Regions from separate parts of the Kluyvera intermedia genome, predicted to be linked through region 1. Evidence: riboswitches for the same ligand, from Rfam matches in the RefSeq annotation. Region 1 holds a riboswitch; the other holds the start of a gene.
The links. Region 1 has a riboswitch for cobalamin ahead of btuB (TonB-dependent vitamin B12 receptor BtuB). Riboswitches for the same ligand answer to the same signal wherever they lie in the genome.
Positions count from the first base shown of each region.

Region 1 (3,418 bases):
GCAGTTGGGTAGCCATATGCTGTCTCGTAATCTTTATCGAACAGGTTGGCGATTTTACCACGAACTGTCAGGTGTGAGGTGACCGGATATGACAATCCGACATCCCATAAGCTTACGCCACCCAGTTTAACATCGCGCTGATTGTCATAATCGTTATCGTAACGCTGGCCGATATACTGATACATCACGTTCCAACCCAGATCAAAGACCTGACCGGTGAGCTCATATTTCGCCTGTTGCTTAGCACGGCGATAAAGAACTTTATCCGTTTCGTCATCACGCGGATCGACATACTGCAATGTCAGGTGATGCTCGACGGGACCAGTTGTAACATTGCCCGTCCACTCCACGCCTTTAATTGTGGCCGACTTCACGTTGACGTACTGGTTATTCTTATAATCAATCAGATTCTGGATTTCATAATGGTATGCCGACAAGCGCCAATCCAGCGGCCCGGTTAGCCCATCAATTCCCGCTTCCCACTGTTTAGACTCTTCCGGCTTCAGGTCTGGGTTAGCCGCAATACCTGGGCCGTAGGAGGAAGCAAAACGCGTTGCGCCGAATTGCTGACCCAGTGACGGTGCCAGGAAACCCGTGCCGTAGGAGAGCGTAGCTCGATAGCCTTCAACAAACTCCCACCCCGCCGCCGTCTGCCAGGTTCCGCGCCAGCCGAACTGCTCATCGTGATCTTCGCGGCCCGAGGCCTCGAGGGTAACGCTATCAATCTGCTGCTGCCCGGTCAGGTAAAGCCCGGTAGTGTCACGCTTGTAGGTATCCGACAGCGTCGTGCTGCTTGAGAACAGCTTTTCCTGTTTCCAGTCAACGCCACCGCTAATCGCCCCGTGCCCAACCTCAACGTTATTCCCCCACTGAATATAACGCTGCTCCATATCGTCGAGCGTCGCATCACCCGCATAGCGACCGAGGTCGTTGCTGTAGTTGTAGCTTTTCAGATGCTGATAGTTGGCGATCAGTTGAGAAGAATAGATGCCCGAGTTGTAGCGCAGACCGGTATCCCAGGATTGGTTGTAGTTCTGCACTTCATCATTACCGCCCGCATAGCCATACCCACCCTGATCGTAGTCGCTGTTGGCGGTATAGCCATAACCACGGAAGAAGCCAGAGAAGCTATCGTCAAACTTGTGCTGTACGCCGCCCCAGAACATCTTGTTGCGGTAACCATCGCGATCGCTATCACCGCTGTAGGTGGAATTCGGCTGGACGTTAAAGCCTTTTGTCGTCTGGTATGCACCAGCGGCGGTGACGAGGGTATCGCCAAAGCGCTTATTCATCGCACCATCGTAGGTTTGATAACCGTCGCTACCCACACCGGCGTTAATCTGCGAACGTTCTTCATCAGTCATGGTAATAATGTTGACCACGCCGCCAATTGCACCGGAGCCATAAACCGCGGAACGTGGCCCGCGGATATATTCAACACGCTGAACCAGTGATACTGGAATCTGACCAATATCGATACCATTCGATATGCCAGCTCGCGCCATTGGCACACCATCAATCAGCACCAGAACATGACGCCCTTCCGTGCCGCGCACGTAGAGAGAGGAGCTTTTCCCCATCCCCCCATTCTGGCTGATATCCACACCCGGTAAACGGCGCATCACATCATTAAGATCTTTTGACTGCCAGCGCTGGATATCATCTCGCGTGACCACATCGGTCGGCGCCAGTACGGTATTTACAGGTTGCTGGAAACGGTTGCCGGTCACCACCAGCGTGTCTGACTTGCTGTCTTGCGCCCAGCCGGAAAATGCCGTGACGGATAATGCCGTCAGCAGCGAAACTTTTTTAATCATTTTAAAAGCATCCGAATCAATAAAGGATGCCGCAGGCTTTATCAGTTGCTCGCGACGATAAAAGCCTAATGCGACGTCATCCGGCAGGTCTTCGGGCTTGGAGGCTATATATAGAGAGGATGACTTCCCACGGCACGCCGCAGTGTCTGCATATGATGCACTCCTCTCCACCTTCCTTACCGCTGCGCGTCAGCCCCAGATTTACACTGGATTCCCTTTTAACTCACAGGACCGGTACGCGAATGCTACATTTAGTTACATACGGATGTCCAGACTGCTATTTATCATTTTCAACCGCATGAGGCTGGACATCCCCTGTGCAAGCCCTACAATCCCCGCGTACTTTTATTATTCAGGATGCATCATGACCCCCGAACACCTCCCTACCGAACAGTACGACGCTCAGCTCGCCGAGAAAGTCACTCGCCTGCAAACGATGATGACGCCGTTTAGCGCGCCTGCGCCGGAGGTGTTTCGTTCACCGGTCAGTCACTACCGCATGCGCGCAGAATTCCGCATCTGGCACGACGGTGATGATCTTTACCACATCATGTTTGACCAGCAGACGAAGGCCCGCATCCGCGTTGACGCCTTTCCGGCGGCAAGCCAGCTTATCAATACCTTGATGACCGCGATGCTTGACGGCGTGCGCGACAATCCAGTGCTGCGCCACAAGCTGTTCCAGATTGACTACCTCACCACGCTCAGCAACCAGGCGGTTGTTACGCTGCTGTACCATAAAAAGCTCGACGATGCGTGGCGTGAGCAGGCCGAAGCATTGCGTGATGCGCTGCGTGCGCAGGGGCTGAACGTCCACCTCATTGGTCGCGCCACTAAAACCAAAATCGAGCTGGATCAGGACTATATAGATGAGCGCCTACCGGTCGCCGGAAAAGAGATGATCTACCGTCAGGTAGAAAACAGCTTCACCCAGCCCAACGCGGCGATGAACATTCAAATGCTGGAATGGGCGCTGGACGCCACGCAGAATTCACGCGGCGACCTGCTGGAGCTGTACTGCGGCAACGGTAACTTCTCGCTGGCACTGGCGCGTAACTTCAACCGCGTACTGGCGACCGAAATAGCCAAACCCTCGGTAGCCGCAGCGCAGTACAACATCAGTGCGAATCAGATCGATAACGTGCAGATCATCCGCATGGCTGCGGAAGATTTTACTCAGGCGATGAACGGCGTACGGGAATTTAACCGTTTGCAGGGCATTGATTTGAAGAGCTATCAGTGTGAGACGATTTTTGTCGATCCACCGCGCAGCGGGCTGGACAGCGAAACCGAGAAGATGGTGCAGGCGTACCCCAATATTCTGTACATCTCCTGTAACCCGGAGACGTTGTGCCAGAACCTGGAAACGTTAAGCCAGACGCATAACATCACCCGCCTGGCGCTGTTCGACCAGTTCCCGTATACCCATCATATGGAATGCGGCGTACTGTTAACGAAGAAATAAGACTGACGGTAGGCCGGATTAGCGTAGCGCTATCCGGCCTACCTTTTATGAACCTTGCTTACGGTTACGCATCCGATAGCCAATCCAGAAGACCATCGTGACCGACAATACTGCCGGGAAGAAGTTGGAACCGATA
Region 1 covers NZ_CP139986.1:4,577,315-4,580,732, forward strand. Annotated here, with positions in the region: gene btuB (TonB-dependent vitamin B12 receptor BtuB) at 1-1,817, opposite strand, end outside; gene murI (glutamate racemase) at 1-16, opposite strand, end outside; cobalamin riboswitch at 1,883-2,068, opposite strand; gene trmA (tRNA (uridine(54)-C5)-methyltransferase TrmA) at 2,182-3,282, shown strand; gene U0026_RS22020 (YijD family membrane protein) at 3,328-3,418, opposite strand, start outside.

Region 2 (3,418 bases), 1.2 Mb from region 1:
AGCTTCGTGGATTCTGGCAGGTAACGGCGAAACGGAATCTATTTTTACCTTCGCTCACGGTTTGAAGCCGCGTCGGGCAATGGTTATTGCACCGGGCTTTGCCGAGTATCGCCGGGCGCTGGACACCCTCGACTGCCAGGTGGAAACTTTCGTCCTGTGCGAAGAAGACGGCTGGCAACTGACCGACCGCATTCTGCGCGCACTGACCGCTGAACTCGACTGTCTGTTTCTCTGCACGCCAAATAACCCGACCGGGCTGCTGCCTGAGCGGGCGCTACTGGAGGCGATTGCCGACCGCTGCCGGACGCTGGATATTGCGCTTGTGTTAGATGAAGCCTTTATCGACTTTATTCCCGGCGAGCCAGGCTTTATCCCGTTACTCGCGCAAAACCCGCATATCTGGGTACTGCGCTCGCTCACGAAGTTCTACGCCATCCCTGGCCTGCGATTGGGCTATTTGCTCAACAGTAACGCGCAGGCGGTTGCGCGTTTACGCCAGCATCAGATGCCGTGGTCAATCAATGCTTTTGCCGCGCTGGCAGGCGAGATTGCGCTAAACGATGAGGCCTACCAACAGGCAACGAGGCGCTGGCTGGCGCAGGAAGGTCAGCGATTTTATCGTCTGCTTGGCGAAATCGACGGCTTAACCGTTTACCCGGGACAAGCCAACTATCTGTTTCTGCGCTGTGAGCGGCCGGAGATTGAATTGCAGGACGCGCTGCTGCAACAGCATATTCTGATCCGCAGCTGCGCCAACTACCCGGGGCTGGACGGGCGCTACTTCCGCGTGGCGATTCGCAGCAACGCCGAGAACGAACAGCTGCTGACGGCGCTCCGTCAAGTGCTGAGCTGAACCCCGCCCGGCACCGCGCTTAACAGGTGCTGCTTCGGCCAGTGGTCGGTGAGCTTTTTCTGTCCCAGTGCCCACTTCAGGTATTCCACATCGTGATGGCGACGGTCAAGCATCAGCCCGACCACGCTGCCGCTGTGCGCCACGTTTAGCCCGTATAGCCCGCAAGACTCAACTAGCGACAACAATGCAGCAAAACCCGGCTTGGGCAATAGCGCCTGGCTGGCGATGGCGCTAAGCGTTGCCGCCTCTCCCAATAAGCTTGCGCTATTGCTGGCGCAGGCGGTCTGTACCTTTTCCCACGCCCCTTGCAGGACATCAGCATTGGCGTGTAATGCCGCCTCACGTGGGAGCCGATGATAATCAGCGGTGCGCAGAATAACCGGGCTTTCGAGCACCAGCAGGTCAAATTCAGGCGAGGGGCCACAGGCAATTTGGGTACGAGCATGATGGTGGTCAAACAGGGTGAGTTGACGGAACAGGGTGCTGTCCGTCGGTTCCAGCGACACACACAGCGTAGCGAGAATTGATTCATCCAATGAATGGCCAAGGTGATGCGCTGTGGCAATGGCGGTGGCGGCAATATCGGCGGTGCTGCTGGCCATTCCTTTGGCAACCGGAATCGTCGAATGTACCTCAACGCGCAGCGCCTGGCTTCGTGATAGCGCATAGCCAAAGTGCGCCAGTAGCGCGTTGACCGTCGCGCGGGTGAGCGGCCGCTCATCAGGCAGCGGCGTTCCGTCGCACACTTCAACCGTGCTGTACCAGTCTATCGGGCAAGAGATGAGCTTTTCACTGCCCAGAATCCAGCCCTGAATAATTTCCCCGCAGGAGCCGGGACAGCGCGCCACGCTCATGATATTCCTTGCTTAACCCATCCAAATATAACTACCGTAAATATACCGGTATTGTCATAGCGCAACGAAATCCTTTATTCAGCACGCTAGAGTAACCTGCTTTTATTTTATGCGGGCGCTGTGCCGGCATAAATCTGCAACCAACAGGTTCGGCACATTATGTGCCAGGGAAGGGGGTGAATACACGCGTGTATAAATCCCCCGCAGCCCCCGCTGCTGTGATGCTGACGACCCCGTAAACACCACTGATCGCAAGATCGGGAAGGACGGGCGAGGATGACGCTAAGCCAGAAGACCTGCCTGTTGGCCATTAACAACAACTTCGGTGGGAAGTGGGTTGCTTTGCGTTGCACGGTCGGCAGACCGGGCAAGCGCACGGCTATACTCGCCCCCCGGCAACAGGGGCAGGGTATGGCAGCCAGACAGCACGCATTTGTTCTTGCAGGTACCGGCAGCGGCTGTGGTAAAACCACGGTGACGCTGGGCTTGCTTAAACTGTTCCAGCAGCGCGGGCTGCGGGTTCAGCCGTACAAGGTTGGCCCTGACTATCTCGACACCGGCTGGCACACTGCGCTGTGCGGCGTCCCTTCGCGCAATCTCGACAGCTTTATGCTGCCCACCCCTATTCTCAACGCGCTATTTTGTGACCATTTGCAGCAGGCTGATATCGCCGTCATTGAAGGTGTGATGGGCCTGTACGACGGTTACGGCACTGACCCGAATTATTGCAGCAGCGCCGCGATGGCCAAACAGCTGGGTTGCCCGGTGATTTTGCTGGTCGACGGCAAAGCGGTATCGACATCAATTGCGGCAACGGTGATGGGCTTTCAGCACTTCGACCCCAGCCTTAATATTGCCGGGGTGATTGTTAATCGCGTCAACAGCGACAGTCACTTCCAGTTGCTGAAAAGCGCCATCGAGCGTTACTGCACCATTCCGGTACTGGGTTATGTCCCGCGCGTTGAGGGCGTAGCGCTGCCAGAGCGCCATCTTGGGCTGGTTACTGCCCGCGAATCAACGGTTAACGCCCAACCGTGGCAGGATTTTGCCACCACGCTTGAGCGCACGCTGGATATTGATGCGCTGCTTTCACTGAGTGAATTGAGTGCGTTACCAGCGGGCGAATGGCCGACGACTCCGCTTGCCGGTGAAGGCTTAACGCTGGCGCTCGCCGATGATGAAGCCTTCAACTTCTACTACCCGGACAACCTGGCGCTGCTGGAACGCGCGGGAGTGAAGATTGTGCGCTTTAGCCCGCTGCATGACCGTGAGCTTCCGACGTGCCAGATGATCTGGCTGGGCGGTGGCTACCCGGAATTACATGCCCGGGCGTTGGCTGCCAACACCTCCATGCTGACGCAACTGCGTGCAGCGCACCGGCGCGGCGTGGCGATCTACGCGGAATGCGGCGGCCTGATGTATCTCGGCAGCACGCTGGAAGATGCGCAAGGCGAAATCCATGCGATGGTCAATGTCCTTCCTGGCGACAGTAAAATGGGTAAACGGCTGACCCGCTTTGGCTACTGCGAAGCCGAGGCCCAACAGCAAACGTTGCTTGCCGCCCCCGGCGAGGTGCTGCGCGGACATGAATTTCACTACTCCGATTTTACCCCTCGGCTTCCGGCGGTGATGGCCTGTCGCAAAACTCGTGATGGTGCAACGCTCCAGCAGTGGAGCGGCGGCTGGCAGTGTGGCAACACCTTTGCCAGCT
Region 2 covers NZ_CP139986.1:1,008,871-1,012,288, forward strand. Annotated here, with positions in the region: gene cobD (threonine-phosphate decarboxylase CobD) at 1-853, shown strand, start outside; gene U0026_RS04825 (GHMP family kinase ATP-binding protein) at 838-1,707, opposite strand; cobalamin riboswitch at 1,836-2,025, shown strand; gene U0026_RS04830 (cobyrinate a,c-diamide synthase) at 2,119-3,418, shown strand, end outside.
Region 2: linked by a shared signal. The riboswitch ahead of U0026_RS04830 (cobyrinate a,c-diamide synthase) and the one ahead of btuB (TonB-dependent vitamin B12 receptor BtuB) in region 1 are both predicted to bind cobalamin.